DNA from 2 places in the Nocardia sp. NPDC003963 genome. Region 2 is predicted to be linked to the other one. Evidence: predicted binding sites of a transcription regulator. Region 2 holds the regulator's gene; the other holds the start of a gene.
What was found. The regulator HspR, encoded in region 2, represses chaperone genes until heat shock. The targets are predictions, from matches to a motif close to ANNTGAGTNNNNNNNACTCANNT.

Region 1: lon (endopeptidase La) is a predicted target of HspR. The motif match lies at 5,933-5,955, and genes of this name have one in related genera.

What each region holds. Positions count from the first base shown of each region.
Region 1 is NZ_JBSGIP010000029.1:30,614-40,368, forward strand. It holds gene ACWEWT_RS28780 (ribonuclease H family protein) at 1-36, opposite strand, end outside; gene ACWEWT_RS28785 (SRPBCC family protein) at 46-519, opposite strand; gene ACWEWT_RS28790 (TIGR03084 family metal-binding protein) at 886-1,689, opposite strand; gene ACWEWT_RS28795 (hypothetical protein) at 1,824-3,179, opposite strand; gene ACWEWT_RS28800 (cyclase family protein) at 3,313-4,113, shown strand; gene ACWEWT_RS28805 (thiamine pyrophosphate-binding protein) at 4,110-5,828, shown strand; gene lon (endopeptidase La) at 6,032-8,320, shown strand; gene ACWEWT_RS28815 (fasciclin domain-containing protein) at 8,504-9,157, shown strand; gene sigK (ECF RNA polymerase sigma factor SigK) at 9,309-9,755, shown strand, end outside.
Region 2 is NZ_JBSGIP010000015.1:8,979-18,733, forward strand. It holds gene ACWEWT_RS22540 (globin domain-containing protein) at 1-673, shown strand, start outside; gene ACWEWT_RS22545 (FAD-binding oxidoreductase) at 738-1,520, shown strand; gene ACWEWT_RS22550 (heat shock protein transcriptional repressor HspR) at 1,781-2,200, opposite strand; gene dnaJ (molecular chaperone DnaJ) at 2,200-3,372, opposite strand; gene grpE (nucleotide exchange factor GrpE) at 3,544-4,266, opposite strand; gene dnaK (molecular chaperone DnaK) at 4,263-6,113, opposite strand; gene ACWEWT_RS22570 (hypothetical protein) at 6,646-7,968, shown strand; gene ACWEWT_RS22575 (S1 family peptidase) at 8,130-9,485, shown strand; gene ACWEWT_RS22580 (S1 family peptidase) at 9,504-9,755, shown strand, end outside.

The DNA.
Region 1 (9,755 bases), on a different contig from region 2:
TCGCAGACACGATCCGTCGGTACTCACGATGATCATGGATGTACCCTACGCAAGTCGGCCGACAAGATCGGTACCGTGGAATTCCTCTATCGCCCTGCGCAATCGCGATTCGCTGCGCCGCAGCGCGCGGCGTAGCAGTGCGTCGCGCGGGCGGTCGCGCAGAATCGCGGTGAGCCCGCGGGAGCTGGGACTGTCGAGCTCGGAGGTCAGCACCGAACGGCCGCGGCCGAGCGGGTCGAAACGCAGGGTCAGCCGGGCGGTGACGAGACCGCTGGTCAGGAGATAACCCAGCACCGCGTCCTGGCGGTGTTCGGTGATCTCGCAGCGGATTACGGGGCGCCAGGGACCGAACCGGTATCTGATCTCGTACATCGCGCCGAGGCCGCGTTCGGGATCGCCGCGCCGGGTGATCTCGGTGGCACCTACCATCCAGTTCGGGATGGACAGGGGGTTGTCGGCATAGGCGAAGGCAACGGTGATCGGCGCCGTTACGTCGCTCGCGTATTTGATGAAGCCCACGGGCCCTCCCTCCACGGCTGCCCGATAAAAGTACTATAGTTTTCCGGTTTATTTCGGGCAGTTGGAGATCCGATAGCCGCTGGACACTATATGTGACACAGGGCCGAAACATCGGGCGAGCGTATCAGGGCAGGTAGGAGCCGAACGGGCGAGAACAAGGCGCCTCGACACTCGAGACGAGTGTCACAGCGTCGCCGATCTTGTCGAGCCGGGTGTCCCATCTGTGACCGGTTCCGGGTTTCGGCACCGGTGCGGAGGGTACCTATCACCCGCCGGCGAGCGCCGTACTCGACTGCCGTGAGTGCCCATCCGGCCAACGATGTCCGGCTGTCGCGGGAACCTGGTGTGACGCTCGCCGGCTCCCGTTCAGCCCTGCCGGACCGGCTCGCGGCCGCTGCCCGGCGGCCCGGCGAAGGCCTGGGCGATCGTCAGCCACCGTGCGGCCTCCGCGCCCGTTGTGCGCAGTGCCAGATCATCGGGATGCCGGCGCTGGGTGACCAGCAGGCAGAAATCCAGGGCCGGCCCGGTGACCCGTTCGAGCGCGTCCTCGGGGCCCCACGACCACAGGGCGCCCGACGGCGCACGCAGCTCTATCCGGAACTCCGCAGCCGGAGCGGGTAGCTCCCGGACGGCGTACGCGAAATTCCGGGTCCGGACACCGATATGCGCGACCGAACGCAATCGATCGGTCGCCGCACGGCGGATCCCGAGCGTATCGGCGACATCCTGGCCGTGCGCCCAGGTCTCCATGAGCCGGGCGGTGACCATCGACCCCGGCCGCATGGGCGGTCCGAACCAGGGCACTTTCGCGTCCCCGGGTACCGCGCGGAGTGCGGCGGCGAGTGCGGCCCGGCCGCGCCGCCACCGCTCGAGCAGTTCCGGTGGCGGTACGGCGGCGGCCGCCGCGGCGGCGTCGTCCACGAAGGTCGTCACCCGGGCGGCGGCCTCGGTCAGGAGGTCGGAGAAGGCGGTACCGCCGGTCCGCGCGTCGGTGGCGGCCAGGCCGGCCACCTCGTCGGTCCAGGCGAGATGCCCGATCTGATGGGCGATGGTCCACCCTGTCGCGGGGGTGGGCCGGGCCCAGTCCGGCCCGGGTAGGTCGGCGACCAGGCTCTCCAGGTCGGCGCTCTCGGCAGCGAGGTCGCGCAGTAGCGCGTCCAGATCGGCCATCGGTTCCCTCACCTCCGTCGCGCACGGCATCGTGCGCGGTTCAGCATTCCAGCGGTCCGAGAAAAATACAAGCACGCTTGCTTGATTTGGCGGCCGCATGAGCGCGCCACGGCCGATAGGTAGCGGCCGGGTCTCTACCAGCCGAAGAGGAGCAGATGCGTGGCACCGACCATCAGGCCGAGCGCGGCGCCGTGCAGGTACAGCAACCAGGCGTCCTGCTCGACCGAGGCGTAGAACATCTCCATGAACTCGCCGGGGGTCAGCAACTGCAATTTGCGGGCCGCGAACTCATCGATGTTCTCGGCCTGCTCCCGGATGAAATCGGCGTCCTCCACCAGCGCGGGCGCCAGCCCCACTGCCGCCCCCGCCGCGCCGACCTTCAGATTGTCGAACTGCTGCCGCCCGAACGCGGCCCGCACCACCGAGGTCGTGCGGCCGAGCTGCCGGTGGATCTCGTCGGAGATGAGCTGTTCGAGCAGCAGCCGGGTCTTGTCACCGTTGGGGCCGTTGAGCAACTCGTTGGACAGATTGGGCAGGGTCAGCACCTGATAGGCGAGGATATGTGCCAGATCGGTGGCCGCCTGCGGCTGCCGTTTCGCCAGCAACGCCTGTTTCCAGATGTACTTGTACCGGGGTTGTGGATCACCCGGGGTGAACACGACCCGTACCGCGATGATGTTCACCACGACGCCGATGAGGGCCGACGCGGCCAGCACGATCACCCAGGAGGGAACCCAGCCCCAGACCGGGATATCGGAGTGGATGTGCAGGTACAGGGCGAGCAGCAGGCCGAACGGGGCGCCGAGCAGACCGATCCGCACCATGAATTTCAGTTCCGGTGCCGCGATGGTGGTGGTGAGGTCCTTGAGGATCTCCGGATTCTCCTGGAGATACCGGATCACGAAACCTTTCACGTCGATGAGCTGATCGACGTTGTCACCGAGCGAATCGAACGCCCGGCTCGTGAGTTCCGGTAATTCCCGTTCCACCCGCTGGTAGATCAGTTGCCGCATCGCGCGGGGTACGGCATTCCACAGTTCGGGGTTCTCCCGGTTCATGACCTCGTCGACGATGCTCTTCACCTGTTTGCGGGCCAGCGCGGCCACATAGTCGGCGATACCGTCGAGGTCCAGTTCGTGGATGAAATCCCGGGGGCTGCCGATCCGCAGCAGTGCTTTGTCGACGCAGATACTCGCCATCTTCTCGGCGCGCGCCGGAATGAAACCCTGGAAACCCAGGCGGGACCCGTCCCCGGAAAAGGTCGGCAGTACCTGCACTCGCCGCGGTAGATACGGATACAGCACGTCGAGGCCGGGAATCCGGATACCGCGGAACAGCAGCGGCCAGAACAGCATGAGCACGCCGGTCCAGTTGGTGAGCCAACCGGCGGCCGCGCTGAATATCGGAAAACTGATCAGATCGACGACGAACTTGCTCTGGCCGGTGAGTTCTTCCCAATTGATCAACACTCCGGACGAGAGTGTGATCATCGCGCGCTCCCCTTGGCCGGATCGGTATTCGAGATGATCACATTGTCACCGGGCCGTCCCGGGTGTCAATCAGGGCTTCCCGGCCCATCACGCAGGTATGCCGCGGCGCGGAAATCCGGAATAGGGTGCCGACATGAGCAACCCCGAGACCTCGGTACTCCCCGCCTTCCTCGACGCCCTCGCCGGCGGGCGACTGGAAGTGATCGATCTGACCACTCCGCTGAGCAGTTCGACACCGGCCCTGCGCCTGCCGGAACCGTTCGCGAATCTGATCGATTTCAGTCTCGAGGAAGTCAGTGCCTACAACGAGCCGGGCCCGTTCTGGCGGCACAACAATATCCACACCGGGGAACATATCGGCACCCATCTCGACGCTCCGGTCCACTGGGTCACCGGGCGGGACGGGGACGATGTCTCGCAGATCCCGGTGCGCCGACTGATCGGACCGGCCGCGGTCCTGGACCTGACCGCCGCGGTCGCCGCCGATCCGGATCATCTGCTCACGATCGCTCATATCGAGGAATGGGAGCGGGAGTACGGCCGGTTGACCGCGGGGACCTGGCTGCTGCTGCGTACCGGCTGGGCGGCCCGCGGCGGTTCCGAGGCCGAATTCCTGAATGCCGACGACACCGGTTCCCATACGCCCGGGGTGGCGGTCGACTGTGCGCGCTGGCTGGCGACCGAGCGCGACATCACCGGGCTCGGGGTCGAAACCGTCGGGGTCGACGCCGGTCTGGCCGGTGGTTTCGATCCCGCGTTCCCGGTGCACCACTATTTCCTCGGCAACGACAAATACGGACTCACCTCGCTGCGCAACCTCGGCCGGCTGCCGGCCGTGGGCGCGATGCTGGTGGTGAGCCCGCTGCCGATCGTCGGCGGCACCGGGAGCCCGTCCCGGGTACTGGCGGTGCTCGATCGGGACGGCGCGGCATGACCTCCGGTGGTTCGCCGGAATACGCGCCGGCGTCCCCGGCTGCGGAACAGTCCGGCTACGGACCGTCTGTCGCCGATGTAGTCGGCGGGGTGCTGGCCGATCTGGGCGTCGGGCACTGTTTCGGTGTCGTGGGCAGCGGCAATTTCGTGATGACCAACGCGCTGCGCCGAGGCGGCGTCCCGTTCACGGCGGCCCGGCACGAAGGCGGCGCGGCGAGTATGGCCGACGCCTACACGCGGATGTCGGGCCGGGTCGGGGTGCTCACGCTGCACCAGGGCTGCGGGCTCACCAACGCCATGACCGGTATCGGCGAGGCCGCCAAGAGCCGTACGCCGATGATCGTGCTGGCCGCGGACAGCCCGGCGGCGGCGTTGCGGTCCAATTTCCGGGTCGATCAGGAAGCCCTGGCCCGCAGTGTGGGTGCCGTGAGTGAGCGGGTGTACTCGGCGCAGACCGCGGTCGCCGATGTGACCCGGGCGTTCCGGACAGCCCTGACCCGGCGCCGCACGGTGGTCCTCGACGTGGCGATCGATATCGCGGCCGGTCCCGGTACCGCGACCGGGCCGGTTGCGGTACCGGCGGCACCGGAGCGGGTCCGGCCCGGGGCCGCGGCGGTGGTGCAGCTGGCCGAGGCACTGCGCCGGGCTCGTACGCCGGTGTTCGTCGCGGGGCGGGGAGCGCGTCATGCCGGTCCCGCGATCGCCGCCCTCGCCGAGACCTGCGGAGCGTTGCTCGCCACCTCGGCCGTCGCGAACGGACTCTTCGCCGGTGACCGGTTCGCGCTCGGTATCTCCGGCGGCTTCTCGTCGCCGACCACCGCCGATCTGATCGCCGGCGCCGATCTCGTCGTCGGCTGGGGTTGCGCGTTGAATATGTGGACCATGCGGCACGGGCGGCTGATCGGCGCGGATACCACGGTCGTGCAGGTCGACGACGATATCGATGCCATCGGTGCGCATCGCCCGGTGGCCTTCGGGGTACTCGGTGACTGCGAACCGACCGCACGGGACGTACTCGACGAGTGGCGGCGAACCGGCGCGGAGCGGGTGGTCGGTTACCGCACGGCGGAGGTCGCGGCCCGGATCGCGCGTTCCGGCCGCTGGCAGGACGTGCCGGTGGCGGAGGCGGCGCCCGGCGACCGAATCGATCCCCGGGCGCTGACGATCGCGCTGGACGAGATTCTGCCCGCGCAGCGGATCGTCTCGATCGACTCCGGGAATTTCATGGGCTATCCCGCCACGCATCTGTCGGTGCCCGACGAGAACGGATTCTGTTTCACCCAGGCGTTCCAGTCGATCGGGCTGGGGCTCGGCACCGCCATCGGCGCGGCCTTCGCGCGGCCCGATCGGCTGCCCGTACTCGGTGCCGGCGACGGCGGGTTCCTGATGGCGGTCTCCGAACTGGAAACCGCTGTGCGCTGTGCGCTCCCGCTGGTGGTGATCGTCTACAACGATTCCGCCTACGGCGCCGAAGTCCATCATTTCGGTGATGCCGACCACGGGACGGTCACCTTCCCGGAAACCGATATCGCTGCCGTCGCGCGCGGTTTCGGGGCCACCGGGGTCACCGTCCGATCCGCCGCTGATCTCGCCGCGGTACGCGACTGGGTCGCGGACTACCGGAGTACGGGTCGGGCCGGGCCGCTGGTGATCGACGCGAAGATCACCAGTGACGGTGGCGCGTGGTGGCTCGCTGAGGCGTTCGCCGGCCACTGAGCCCGCCGACTCTCCATCGAATCGCTTCTACCAGGGCTTTCCCGGTCCGGAAATCCGCCGTGGGCGAACACTGGTACGAGGTGGAACAAAGGCGATACCGGTGAAGTTGAGTGGGAGTAGCTCAAGTATTGGAGGTTGTGTTCGTGACTACACCACTGAATCTTCCGGTGCTGTTCCTGACCGATCCCATCGTGCTCCCCGGGATGGTCGTGCCGATCGAACTGGACGAATCCGCGCAGGCGGCGATCGACGCAGCACAGGCCGCGAAGACCGGGACCGTACTGCTGGCCCCGCGCCTGACCGAGGGGTACGCCGCCTACGGCGTGATCGCCACGGTCGAACAGATCGGCCGGATGCGTGGCGGCGCGGCGGCCGCGGTCCTCAAAGCGGAACGGCGCGCGAAGATCGGGCACGGCGTCACCGGCCCCGGCGCCGCGCTGTGGGTGGAGGCCGAACCGGTCGAGACCCCCGCCGCCGACGGTCGCACACGTGAACTGGCCGACGAGTACAAGAAACTCGTCGTATCGGTCCTGCAGCGTCGCGAGGCGTGGCAGATGGTCGATGCGTTCAACCAGCTCACCGATCCGTCCGCCATCGCCGATACCGCCGGCTACGCCGCGTATCTCACCGATGAGCAGAAACGCGAACTGCTCGAGACCCCTGATGTGGCCCAGCGGCTGAACTTGCTGATCGACTGGACCCGGGCCCATATCGCCGAGGCCGAGGTCACCGAGAAGATCGGTGACGAGGTCCGCGAGAACATGGAGAAGAGCCAGCGCGAATTCCTGCTGCGCCAACAGCTCAACGCCATCCGTAAGGAATTGGGCGAAGACGAACCGGACGGCGCGGACGACTACCGCACCCGGGTGGAGCAGGCCGAACTGCCCGACAAGGTGCGTGAAACGGCACTGCGCGAGGTCGACCGGCTGGAACGGTCCAGCGATCAGAGCCCCGAGAGCGGCTGGATCCGGACCTGGCTGGATACCGTCCTGGAACTGCCGTGGCAGGTGAAGACCACCGATTCCACCGATGTGGCGGCGGCCCGGGCTGTGCTCGACGCCGACCACCACGGCCTGGACGAGGTGAAGGACCGGATGGTCGAGTACCTGGCCGTCCGGGCGCGGCGCGCGCAACGCGGCCTGGAGGTCGTGGGTGGACGAGGGTCCGGCGCGGTGCTGGTCCTCGCGGGTCCGCCCGGGGTCGGCAAGACCTCGCTGGGTGAATCGGTCGCCCGGGCTCTGGGCCGTGAATTCGTGCGGGTCGCCCTGGGCGGGGTGCGCGACGAAGCGGAGATCCGTGGACACCGGCGCACCTACGTGGGCGCCATGCCCGGCCGGATCGTGCGGGCGATCAAGGAAGCCGGATCGATGAACCCGGTCGTGCTGCTGGACGAGGTCGACAAGATCGGATCGGATTTCCGCGGCGATCCCGCGGCGGCCCTGCTCGAAGTGCTCGATCCCGCCCAGAACCACACCTTCCGCGATCACTATCTGGATATGGACCTGGACCTGTCCGATGTGCTGTTCCTGGCCACGGCCAATGTCATGGACACCATCCCCGGCCCGCTGCTGGACCGGATGGAAGTGATCACCGTCGACGGGTACACCGAGGACGACAAGGTCGCCATCGCCCGCGACTTCCTGCTGCCCCGGCAGCTGGAACGCAATGCGCTCACCGCGGCGGAGGTCGAGGTCACCGATGCGGCGCTGCGCGAGATCGCGGCCGACTACACCCGGGAAGCCGGTGTCCGGCAGCTGGAACGGCTGATCGCCAAGGCACTGCGGAAGGCGGCGACGCGACTGTCGGAGGTCGACGGGGCCGACGCGGCGCTGACCATCGATATCGGCGATCTGAAGGACTATCTCGGCCGACCGCGCTTCACTCCGGATTCGGCCGAACGTACCGCTGTGCCGGGGGTGGCGACCGGGCTCGCGGTCACCGGGCTCGGAGGTGATGTCCTCTACATCGAGGCCAATACCGCCGCGGGCGAACGCGCCCTGACACTGACCGGCCAGCTGGGCGATGTCATGAAGGAATCGGCGCAGATCGCGCTGACCTATGTGCGGTCGCATCTGGGCGAGATCGGTATCGAATCGGCGGTACTCGACGGCAATCTGCACGTCCACGTGCCCGCCGGAGCCGTGCCCAAGGACGGCCCGTCCGCGGGTGTCACCATGGTCACCGCGCTGGTATCGCTGGCACTGGGGCGCCCGGTGCGCTCCGATGTCGGAATGACCGGCGAGGTCACGCTGAACGGCCGGGTGCTGCCGATCGGCGGGGTGAAGCAGAAGCTGCTCGCCGCGCAACGGGCAGGGCTGAAGACGGTGTTCATCCCGGCCCGCAACGAGCCGGATCTGGACGACGTCCCCGCCGATGTGCTGGCCGATCTCGACGTCCGACCGGTGGGCGATGTCGGCGAGATCCTGGCCTACGCCATCGAACCGGTGCGCGAACCGGCCCTGGACGGCCCCGCTCTGGCGGCCAGCGCCTGATTTCACGGTCACGGGCCGCGGCAGCTCCCCGAAGGGCTGCCGCGGCCCTTTTCGTATCCAGCGGTTTCTTTCGGCCGATCCCGGCCCGGGCCCATCCGCGACGCCGTTCCACGCGAACTCCGTCCGGCAATGTTCGCGGTGCGGCCGCACAGGGGTCGTCCTGGCTGAAAGTGATGAGAATCCATGAAGAGCATGCGACGTGTTGTGCTTACGGCGGCGATCGTTTCGACCGCCGCGCTGCTGGGATCGACTGCGTGTTCCACCGACGCGACCAGTGATTCCGCAGCCCCGGCCACGAGCAGTCCGATGGCGAATCCGGAATCCCCGGCCGCCGGCGATCCGGCCGCCGGCCCGGTCGGTCCCGGTTGTGCCGATTACGCCGCCCAGGTGCCCGACGGGGCCGGTTCGGTCGGCGGTATGGCGCAGGACCCGGTGGCGGTGGCGGCCTCGAACAACCCGATGCTGAAGACACTGGTCCAGGCGGTATCGGGCGGGATCAACCCGCAGGTGAATCTGGTCGATACGCTCAACGGCGGCGAATTCACCGTCTTCGCTCCGGTCGATTCGGCGTTCGCCGCGATCGATCCGGCGACGTTGGAGAGTCTGAAGACCGATTCCGCCACGTTGACGAAGATCCTCACCTACCACGTCGTGCCCGGCCGGATCGAGCCCGCCGATATCGCCGGGAAGCACACCACGGTCGAGGGCGGAACCGTCGAGGTCACCCGGGACGGCGAGAACATCGAGGTCGGCGGCGCCTCGGTAATCTGCGGTGGAGTGCAGACCGCGAACGCCACGGTGTACATGATCGACCAGGTCCTCATGCCACCGGCCTGACGGTTTCCGGTGCGTGGCCGGTGCGGGTGCACCAGACTGTCGCCATGATGCGTTGTGTTCGGCACGGTGATCTGGACAACAACCCGGGAAACGGACCCATCCCGGCCGAAGGCTGCGGCGAACGCCTTGCCATGCAGTCGAGGGTGCGATCATGACGAAGGGGCCGGGGTCCGGCCCGATCCGGTTGGTCGATGCGGAGGCCGGCGATTCGGCGGCCTGCCCGGTTCGTACCGACGGGTACGACGACCGCGCCACGCAACGACGACTCGCCGACCTGCTGTTCGCGGCCGGCGACGGCGACCGGGAAGCGTTCACCCGGTTCTACCGGGAGACCAGTCCGCGCGTATTCGGGCTGGCCCGGCGGATCCTGCGCAATCCGGCCGCCGCCGAGGAAGCCACCCAGGAGGTATATCTCCAGGTCTGGTCCGCGGCGGCGCGCTACGACCCGGCCCGGTCGAGTGCCATCGGCTGGTTGATGATGATCACCCACCGGCGCGCTGTCGACCGGGTCCGGGCCGAGGAGTCGGCCACCGGAAGAGACATCGTCTACGGGCACACCCATCTGGGACGCGATCACGATATCGTCTCCGAAACGGTG
Region 2 (9,755 bases):
CCGGCTCCAGTCCGACGATCCGATCCCCTACCTGGCCGGCCAGTACGTCCCCATCTCCGTACCGCAGCGCCCGCGGATGTGGCGTTATCTCTCACCCGCCATCCCGTCGAACCCGTACGGCGAGATCGAATTCCACGTCCGCAAAGTACGCGGTGGCTGGGTGAGCCCGTCCATCGTCAGCGAGACCAAAGTCGGCGACCGCTGGCTCATCGGCGGACCGCTCGGCGGCCTGCAGGTGGATTCCGACAGCGGCCGCGATGTGCTGATGATCGGATCGGGCACCGGAGTCGCGCCGCTGCGCGCCCAGCTGATCGAGATGGGCCGGCGCGGTATCAACCCCCGGGTGCACTTCTTCATCGGCGGCGTCTACCCGTGCGACCTGTACGACGTGGAGAACATGTGGCAGCTCTCGCAGAGCAACCCGTGGCTCACCGTCGTCCCGGTCTGCGAGCACAAGACGAACCCGTGGTGGTACCCGCACCCCACCGAGGACGCGCCGTACGGAATGCACCGGCGCCTGGTCGGCAACCTCGGCGCCGTGGTGGCCAGTTTCGGCGCATGGGAGGATCGGCAGATCCAGATCGCCGGTTCGGCGAAGATGATCGCCGATACCCGGCGGGCACTGCTCGCGGTCGGCACTCCGGAGGAGATCATCAGCACCGATCCGGTCTGATCGGTATCGGCACATCGAGCACCGGGCGGCGACCGCCCGGCCCACCCTGTCGGATGAGTGAGGCATGACCAACGACCCGAGCGCGTCCCCCGGCCATTCGTCCCAGCGGTCGTACTGGCTGGCCGATGTCGTCGAACACCACCGGCTGCGCCACGATACGGCCGTGGTCCGGTTGATCGGCGAATATGTACCGTTCCTCGCCGGGCAGTCCGTGCAGGTGGAGGTCCCGCAGTTCCCGGGCATGCGGCGCCGGTTCTCCCCCGCGCTGCCGCCCTCGCTGGACGGCAAGCTCGAATTCCACGTACGCACGGTGGCGGGCGGCTGGTGCAGCGCCGGAATCGTCGCCGATACCGCGCCCGGGGATCGATGGAAGCTCTCGGCGCCCGAGGGCCTGTTCACCGTAGACCCCGAAGGCGACGAGGTGGTGATGATCGCGGGCGGCACCGGCCTGGCCCCACTACGAGCTCAGATCCTGGAACTGGCCCGGCACCCGGACCCGCCCACCACCTACCTGTTCTTCGGTGGTTCCGCACCGCGCGACCTGTACGCCGCCGATATGCTCGTCCTGCTGGCCGCCGACCTGCCCTGGCTCACCGTGGTACCGGTGGTGGAGCGCCTCGACGACCCGTCCTGGCCCGATAAATGGCACGAAAGCCACCGGGTGGACATAGGTTTCGACGACGACGACCTGCTGCAGGGCACCCTCGCGGACGTGGTCGGCTCCTACGGTTCGTTCAACCGGCACCAGGTCCTGGTCTGCGGTTCACCCGCGATGACCAGGTCCACGGTGGAACGTCTGCTCGACGCCGGCACCCCGGCCGAGCGGATCCAGTTCGAAGGAGCCTGAACCGCCGGAGGCGACACCATCAACACCGTCGGGGCCCGCCCCCGTTCTGGAGCGACAGAGCGAAGCGACCGATCGCCGGAGTCGAGAACCCGAGCCGACAGACCCGGACCCGATGCCGAAGGCGAGGCGACCACAAAGGCGGGGCCCGCCCCGGTTCTGGAGCGACAGAGCGAAGGAGCGCAGCGACTGAGCGCCGGAGTGAAGAACCGGGGTTGATAGGGCCCCGCCCCGCGGCGCCGGAGGCGCCGCCATAAACACAGTCAACGCTGCCGCCGGTTACGCGGCTGCCACACCACCAGCGCGGTATTGCGCTGCGGTGGAATCAGTTCCGGCCGGTAGTCCGGCCGGGCCCGCTCCCGTTCCAGCGCGGCGGTCAGTTCCACCAACCGCTGCTGGAGTTCGGTCACCTGGTTGGTGAGTTCGATGATCCGTTTGATCCCGGCGAGATTGACGCCCTCGTCCTGGGACAGCCGCTGCACCTCGCGCAGCAGCTCGACGTCCCGTTCCGAATAGCGCCGGCCGCCGCCCGAAGTACGCTGCGGCGTCACCAGTCCCAGCCGGTCGTAGGTGCGCAGCGTCTGCGCGTGCATACCGGCCAGCTGGGCGGCCACCGAAATCACGAAATATTCAGTGCTCGATTGGCGCGCGGACCCCGCCTCGGGCCCTCGTTTCGGCTCCATCAGGCACCTGCCCATCCCGCTCTCGGATCGAACCCGCTGGCCTTCTCCGCCTCCTGTAGCGCGCGCAGCGCCGCAACGGCATCGTCGTCCAGCTTCGGCGGCACGGCGACCTTCACGGTGACCAGCAGATCACCGGCTCCGCCACCACGTTTGGGCACTCCGCGGCCGCGCACCCGCAGGATGCGGCCGTCCGCGGTACCCGGTGGCACCTTCACGCCGACCCGGCCCTCCAGAGTGGGCACCGATACGGTCGTACCGAGCACCAATTCACTGTAGCTGACCGGTAATGCCAGGGTGAGGTCGTCGCCGGCCCGGCCGAAGACCTTGTCCTGGCTCACGTGCACCGTGACGAACAGGTCACCCGAGGGCGCGCCGCGCAGGCCCGCCTCGCCCTGTCCGGCGAGCCGGATCCGTTGCCCGTCCGCGATACCCGGTGGGATCCGGACGTTGATGGTGCGGGTGCGGTTCTGGATACCGCTGCCGTGGCAGTCCACGCACGGGTCGTCGATGAGGGACCCGGTACCGCGGCATTCGTCGCACGGTTCGCTGAATCCGAACGCGCCCTGGTTGCGGCTCACCACGCCACTGCCGTTGCAGATCGGGCACACCCGCGGACTGGTCCCCGGTTTGGCGCCGCTGCCGTGGCAGGTGGTGCACGGTGACGGGCTGGTCAGGTACAGCGGCACCGTGACGCCCTTGGCCGCCTCGCGGAATCCGAGTGTCGTCTCGGCCTCCACATCGGCACCCCGCCGGGGGCGGCTCCCGGCGCGTGTGGCACCACCGCCCCGGTTGAACAGGCCACCGAACAGATCACCGAGTCCGCCGTCGGCGCCACCGCCACCGGCTTGGCCGAAGATATCGCCCAGATCGAAACTCTGGGAGAACCCACCGCCGGCGCCCGGGGTGAATCCGCCGCCCCGGCCGTACCCGCCGCCGGAGAAAAGCCGGCGGGTCTCGTCGTACTCGGCGCGTTTGGCCGGATCCGACAGCACCGTATGCGCCTCGCTGACCGCCTTGAACCGTTCTTCGGCCTTGGCGTCACCGGGGTTTGCGTCCGGGTGCAGATCACGGGCGAGTTTGCGATACGCCTTCTTGATCTCTTCGGTGGACGCGCCGGCGGAGACACCCAGCTCCTTGTAGAAGTCCTTCTCGATCCACTCCCGCTGGCTCACCGGGCATCTCCTCCTCTCGGTCCTGTTCCGCGGCCCGTCCGGGCCGCTGTGTGGTCGTACTTTCCTACCGCCTCCGGGCCCGTCGCGCGCGCCGCGACGGGCGCGCGGCTGCCCCGGATCACTCCGTGGGCGCGCCGCGCCACCCGATCCGTGGCTCTCGCCGCGGAGTCGCTACTTGTCCGAGCCGGCATCAGCATCCGATGCCTCCGCCCGGGCGGTTTCCGCGGTGGCGGTATCGGGGCCGGCCCCGAGATCGCCCACCCCGTCGGTGACCCCGACCAGCGCATGCCGCAGCACCCGCTCGCCGAAGCGATATCCCTTGCGCATCACCACGCCGATCACCGGATCGTGTCCGGAGCCCTCGTGCTGAACCGCTTCGTGCAGGTTCGGGTCGAACGGCTCACCCTCGGACCCGAATTCCTCGAGGCCCTGTTTGCGCAGTGCCTCGATCAGCTTGTCGGCCACCGAGCGCAGCGGCCCGGATTCCAGGTCGCCGTGCGCTTTGGCGCGATCCAGATCGTCGAGGACACCGAGCAGTTCGGTGACCACGCCGGCCTTGGCGGAATCGATCGCGGTCTTGCGGTCGCGTTCGACCCGACGCCGGTAGTTGGTGTACTCGGCGGTCAGCCGCTGCAGATCTGCGGTGCGCTCGGCGAGTTCGTCGGAGCCACCGGCCGGAGCGTCGGCGGGCGCCGCCTCGACACCGTCACCGTCGAGGCCGGCCTGCGGCGCCTGGGGGGCTACGCCCTCCTCGGCCCCGGCCGGGGCGGCGCCGTTGGCCGCCCCGGCCTGATCCCGTACCTCACCGGTCTCCGGATCGATCTTGCGCTTGTCGACGAAGCTGACCGGCTCCGTTGGCTCTCCCGCGTTTCCTGTGTTTCCCGAATTCGTCACTTCTTCTCCGTGTCGACCGGCTCGTCCACGACCTCGGCGTCGACCACCTGGTCGTCACCGGCATCCGCACCCGCGGCCCCGTTACCGGCGGCCGCGCCTTCGGAAGCCTGGGCCTCGTAGATGGCCTGACCCAGCGCCTGCGATTCGGTGGCCAGCTTCTCCACCGCGGCCTTCACCGCAGCGGTATCGGTGCCCTCGAGCGCGGTCTTCGCCTCGGCGATCGCGGCCTCGACCTTGGACTTCACATCCGCCGGAACCTTGTCCTCGTTGTCCTTGATGAACTTCTCGGTCTGGTGTACCAGCGATTCGGCCTGGTTGCGGGTCTCGGCTTCCTCCCGGCGCGCCTTGTCTTCGGCGGCGTGGGCTTCGGCGTCCTTGACCATCCGGTCGATCTCCTCCTTGGACAGACCGGAGCCGTCCTGGATCTTGATCGTGTTCTCTTTACCGGTGCCCTTGTCCTTGGCCGTCACGTGCACGATGCCGTTGGCGTCGATATCGAAGGTGACCTCGATCTGCGGCACCCCGCGCGGGGCCGGCGGGATCCCGGTCAGCTCGAAGGAGCCGAGCAGCTTGTTGTGCGCGGCGATCTCGCGCTCACCCTGGAACACCTGGATCTGCACCGACGGCTGGTTGTCGTTGGCCGTGGTGAAGGTTTCCGAACGCTTGGTCGGGATGGTGGTGTTGCGCTCGATGAGGTTGGTCATCACGCCGCCCTTGGTCTCGATACCCAGCGACAGCGGGGTCACATCGAGCAGCAGGACGTCCTTGACCTCGCCCTTGAGCACACCGGCCTGCAGGGCGGCGCCGACGGCGACGACCTCGTCCGGGTTCACGCCCTTGTTGGGCTCCTTGCCACCGGTCAGTTCCTTGACCAGTTCGGAGACCGCGGGCATCCGGGTGGAACCACCGACGAGCACGACATGGTCGATATCGGCGACCTTGATGCCGGCGTCCTTGACCACGGACTGGAACGGCGCGCGGGTGCGGTCGAGCAGGTCCGAGGTGATCTTCTGGAATTCGGCGCGGGTCAGCTGCTCGTCGAGGAACAGCGGGTTCTTGTCCGCGTCGACGGTGATGTAGGGCAGGTTGATCGAGGTGCTCTGCGAGGAGCTCAGCTCGATCTTGGCCTTCTCGGCGGCCTCACGCAGCCGCTGCATGGCCATCTTGTCCTTGGTCAGGTCGATACCCGAGCTGGACTTGAACTTGTCGACCAGCCATTTCACGACCCGCTCGTCCCAGTCGTCGCCACCGAGGTGGTTGTCACCGGAGGTCGCGCGGACCTCGACGACACCCTCGCCGATCTCCAGCAGCGAAACGTCGAAGGTACCGCCACCGAGGTCGAAGACCAGGATGGTCTGTTCCTTGTCGCCCTTGTCCAGGCCGTAGGCCAGGGCGGCGGCGGTGGGTTCGTTGACGATGCGCAGGACGTTGAGCCCGGCGATCTGACCGGCTTCCTTGGTGGCCTGACGCTGGGCGTCCTCGAAGTAGGCGGGGACGGTGATCACCGCGTCGGTGATCTCCTCGCCCAGATAGGACTCGGCATCGCGCTTCAGCTTCATCAGCGTGCGCGCGCTGATCTCCTGCGAGGTGTACTTCTTGCCGTCGATCTCCACGGTCCAGTCGGTGCCGATATGCCGTTTCACCGAGCGGATCGTGCGGTCGACGTTGGTCACGGCCTGGTTCTTGGCAGGCTGGCCGACCAGCACCTCTCCGTTCTTCGCGAACGCGACGACCGAGGGCGTGGTGCGCGAACCCTCCGAGTTGGCGACGACGACCGGTTCACCGCCTTCGAGAACGGCGACGACCGAGTTCGTGGTCCCGAGGTCGATTCCGACCGCACGAGCCATTTGTGTTTCCTCCTCGTTTTCGACTGCTTGTGTCTGTCCGGGCTTGTGCCCATGGCGCCGCGGGTCCAGTGGACCCACCGCGTGGACCAGCCCCAGGCAGAACATAGAGCACGGTCCCAGCAATACTGAGCGTGGTCGGCTCAATCCTGCCCCGCTTCACAGGGGCCGTCAAGTCAAACTTGAGCCGACATCACTCAACATTGTCGATCAGCTCAACTCCCCCACCCGGCGAAGTATTCCCGCCCCCGCACACACCGGGCACTCGCACCATTGTTCCCTGCACCCATCACCACGAACCGAGTCGGTGCAACATCGTGATCCGGTCGTGCCGCACCCGGCACCGGCCCGCCGAGGTCCGTCGCGGATCAGCCGCCCGCCCCGGAAGCCGACTGCGGATCCCCACCCGCCGCTCATCGGCGCTATTGTCAATGCTCCGCCCATGGTGACCCGGCACCCCGCGTCGCGGGCCGGTGCCGCGCGGCGAACCCGTACCGTGGTTTTTGGATGAGGAAGTCGAAGCGAGGATCCGAGAATGGCCACTGGGGTGGGCCTGCACATCGCCGAATACGCGTGCACCGCGGCCGTCGTCGACGACGACGGGGATCCGCACTTCATCCTCCGTGAGCCGGTACTGCATATGTCCGAGGAGGGCGACGCGGTACTCGGTGGAGCCGTGGCCCCACCCGGGCACACCCATACGATCACCGGTTTCGTCGCCGCCGTGGGCGATCCGGCGGGCGTCGTCGTGGACGACGGCGAGGCCTACCGCGGGGAAGACCTGCTCGCCACCGCCCTTTTCTGCCTGATCAACCTCACCGCCGACCATCTCAACGGTCCCGCCGAGTTCTATGCCACCCATCCCGCCGGCTGGCCGCCCGCACAGGTCCTCGCCCTGCGCGGGGCCCTCGATTATCTGGGCCTGAAATCGGTGGCCCTGGTCGGCGAGGACGAACTCCCGGCGCGGCCCGCCGGTCTCACTCCGGCCGAGACCGCCCGGTATTTCGCCGAGAGCGCGGGCCGGGCCGCGCTGGCGATCGTCCTGGAGACCCCGGCCGGGGCGACCCCGCCGGACCCCACCACCGCGCAGAACTCCGCGCTCGACACGATCGTCATGCCCAAACTCCGCGACGGCGACTCGGCGGCCAACAAGGCGTACTCCGCGATGGTCCCCGCCATGGATCCCGAGGCCACCTACGGCGGCCCCAGCCTCGCGGCCATCGCCGCCGGACTGAGCCCCGCCGCCGAGCCCGCGACCGGCGCACGTCCCGCGACCGGTACCGCGGCGGCACTCTCCGCCACTGCCGCAGCGAAACCCGCGGTGCGGAAAGCGGCCGCACCTCGCCGGGACAAGAGCCACGGCGGCGCCCGGCGCACCGCCGCGCTGGTCGCGGCCGCCGCGATCGGTGGCCTGCTGATCGGCGCCCTCGGCGTGACCGCGATCCTGCGGCCCGGTGCGGCCGAACCGGGCGATCCGGTCACCACATCGACCAGCGAAGCACCTCCGGCCCCGCCCCCCGCCGAACCGCAACCGGTCGCCCCGCTCCCCGACCCCTCGGCCTACACCCCGGAACCGACCTACGATCCGGAACCGACCTACACCGAAGAACCGACGGTCGCCCCACCCCCTCCGGTCACCCCCACCGAGACCATTCCGGAATACACCACGGTCCCGCCGACCACCACCGGCGAACCCACCGGACCGACGCTCACCGAGCCGACCACGGAAACCGAAACGACGACCACCCGGACCCGTCCGCGGTTCTTTCCTTTCCCGGTTCCGTTCCAGACCGAAGACCCCGAAGTGGACCTTCCCGACACCGGATCCAAAGAAGGTGGACAAGAAGAAGCCAGATAGCGTTTTGTGCCTTAGAGTGATCCGCTGACCGGAGTTATCCCGGCCACCCCGGCAACCCGGTCGAAGCTCGAGCAAACCTGTGCGCCAACGGATTCGATTCCGGAGGATTCGACGCTCCTGGCCACGGATTATCTGGCACACAGTGCCGACGAAGGGACTTCATGCGCAAGTCGGTGGCGCGTCGCGCCGCGGTCAAAGCTGCCGTTATCGGTTCGACCGTTCTCCTGGCTCCCCTGTTCGGTGCGACCGCGGCGACCGCCGCACCCGCACCGGAACAGCTCAGAGCCGAGGACCTTCCGGCCGAACTGGTCCAAGCGCTGTCCCGCGATCTGAATATGACCCCGACCGAATACCTGGACCGCGCCGCGCGCGCCCAGCAGCTGCAGACCTACGCGGCCGAATTCCGGTCCGAGCGGCCCGATGTCTTCGCCGGTGCCTGGATCACCCCGGAGGGCAAGCCCACCGTCGCCGTGACCTCGCCGGACGCGGCCAAGGTCGCCAGCGACGACGGATACACGACCCGCCTGGCCCCGGTTTCGGCGGCCGCGCTGGAAACCTCGCTGACGCAGATGAATCAGTGGGTCGCCGCACAGCCCCGCGATATCTCCCAGGTGATCAATTCGATCGCCATCGACTTCCTCAACAGTCAGCTGATCGTCAACGTCGCCAATACGCCACTGGCGCATGTGCTCAATCTGCCCACCCTCATCGCCAACATCAAGGTCGTCCTTTCGCCGGAAGGCGGTGGCCCGGTCGAACACCGGCCGATGGGTGGCGATACCTATATCAGCGCCCCCGGCCCGCTCGACGACGCGGAGCTGAAGGCGGTGGACGTCTGCTCGTTCGGATTCAACAGCGTCGATTCCGCGGGTAACGCGCTGAATATCAGTGCCGGGCACTGCAATCCCAATATCGACAAAGGTGACGAAAAGGCCGCCGTGTACGGCCCGAATATTCGCAATATCCCGGCGAGCCCGCAGCTCGGCACGTTCGTCCAATCGGAACTGGGCGGACCCAGCACGCTGGACTATTCGGTGATCCAGCTGAACGAGCGCGCGGTGGGCGCCGGTATGGATCAGCCCTCGGTACGCGGCGCCAACGGCACCACCCTGACCATCACCGGTACCGCGGATCCGGTGGTCGGTGCCCCGGTTTGCAAATCCGGCCAGTCGTCCACCTTCACCTGCGGCTTCGTGGTCGCCGACCGGGTCGAGACCCAGCTGTTCACCGCCGAGGGCGACGCCAAGGTCATCCGCGGTTTCGCCAGTTCGGCCTGCACGCTGGGCGGTGACAGCGGTGGCGCCATCGTCAGCGGCACCCTGGCCCTGGGCATCACCAGCGGTTCGAATGCCGCCGACGCGCCCGATTGCGAAAAAGCAAATATCGCTCTTGCGCAGTACGGAGGGACCGCCACCCTGGGAATTCCCATTCGCGGAATCCTGGCGCATGCCGATTCGGCGTCCGGTGGGGGCATCGGAAGCGGCATCAGCGTACGAACCAGGCCGAATGCCGGCTGATCCCGATATAGTCTTCGCATGCTCATGCCACGCATAGGTAAACGAAGGTCGGCGCCGGCCAGAAAACGGATGCAACGTGCCGCGGTCGCCGCCTCGGCGGCAGTACTGCTGTTCGGCCCGACCGTTGTCTCCTCGGCCGCGCCCGACCCTGGTATCGGCCTGCCCGCCGACCTCGTAGCCGCCTTGAACCGGGATCTGCACATCTCCCCCGAGGAGTACCTGCAGCGCGCCGATACCGCACAGCAGGTGGCCGCGTTCGCCACCACCGCA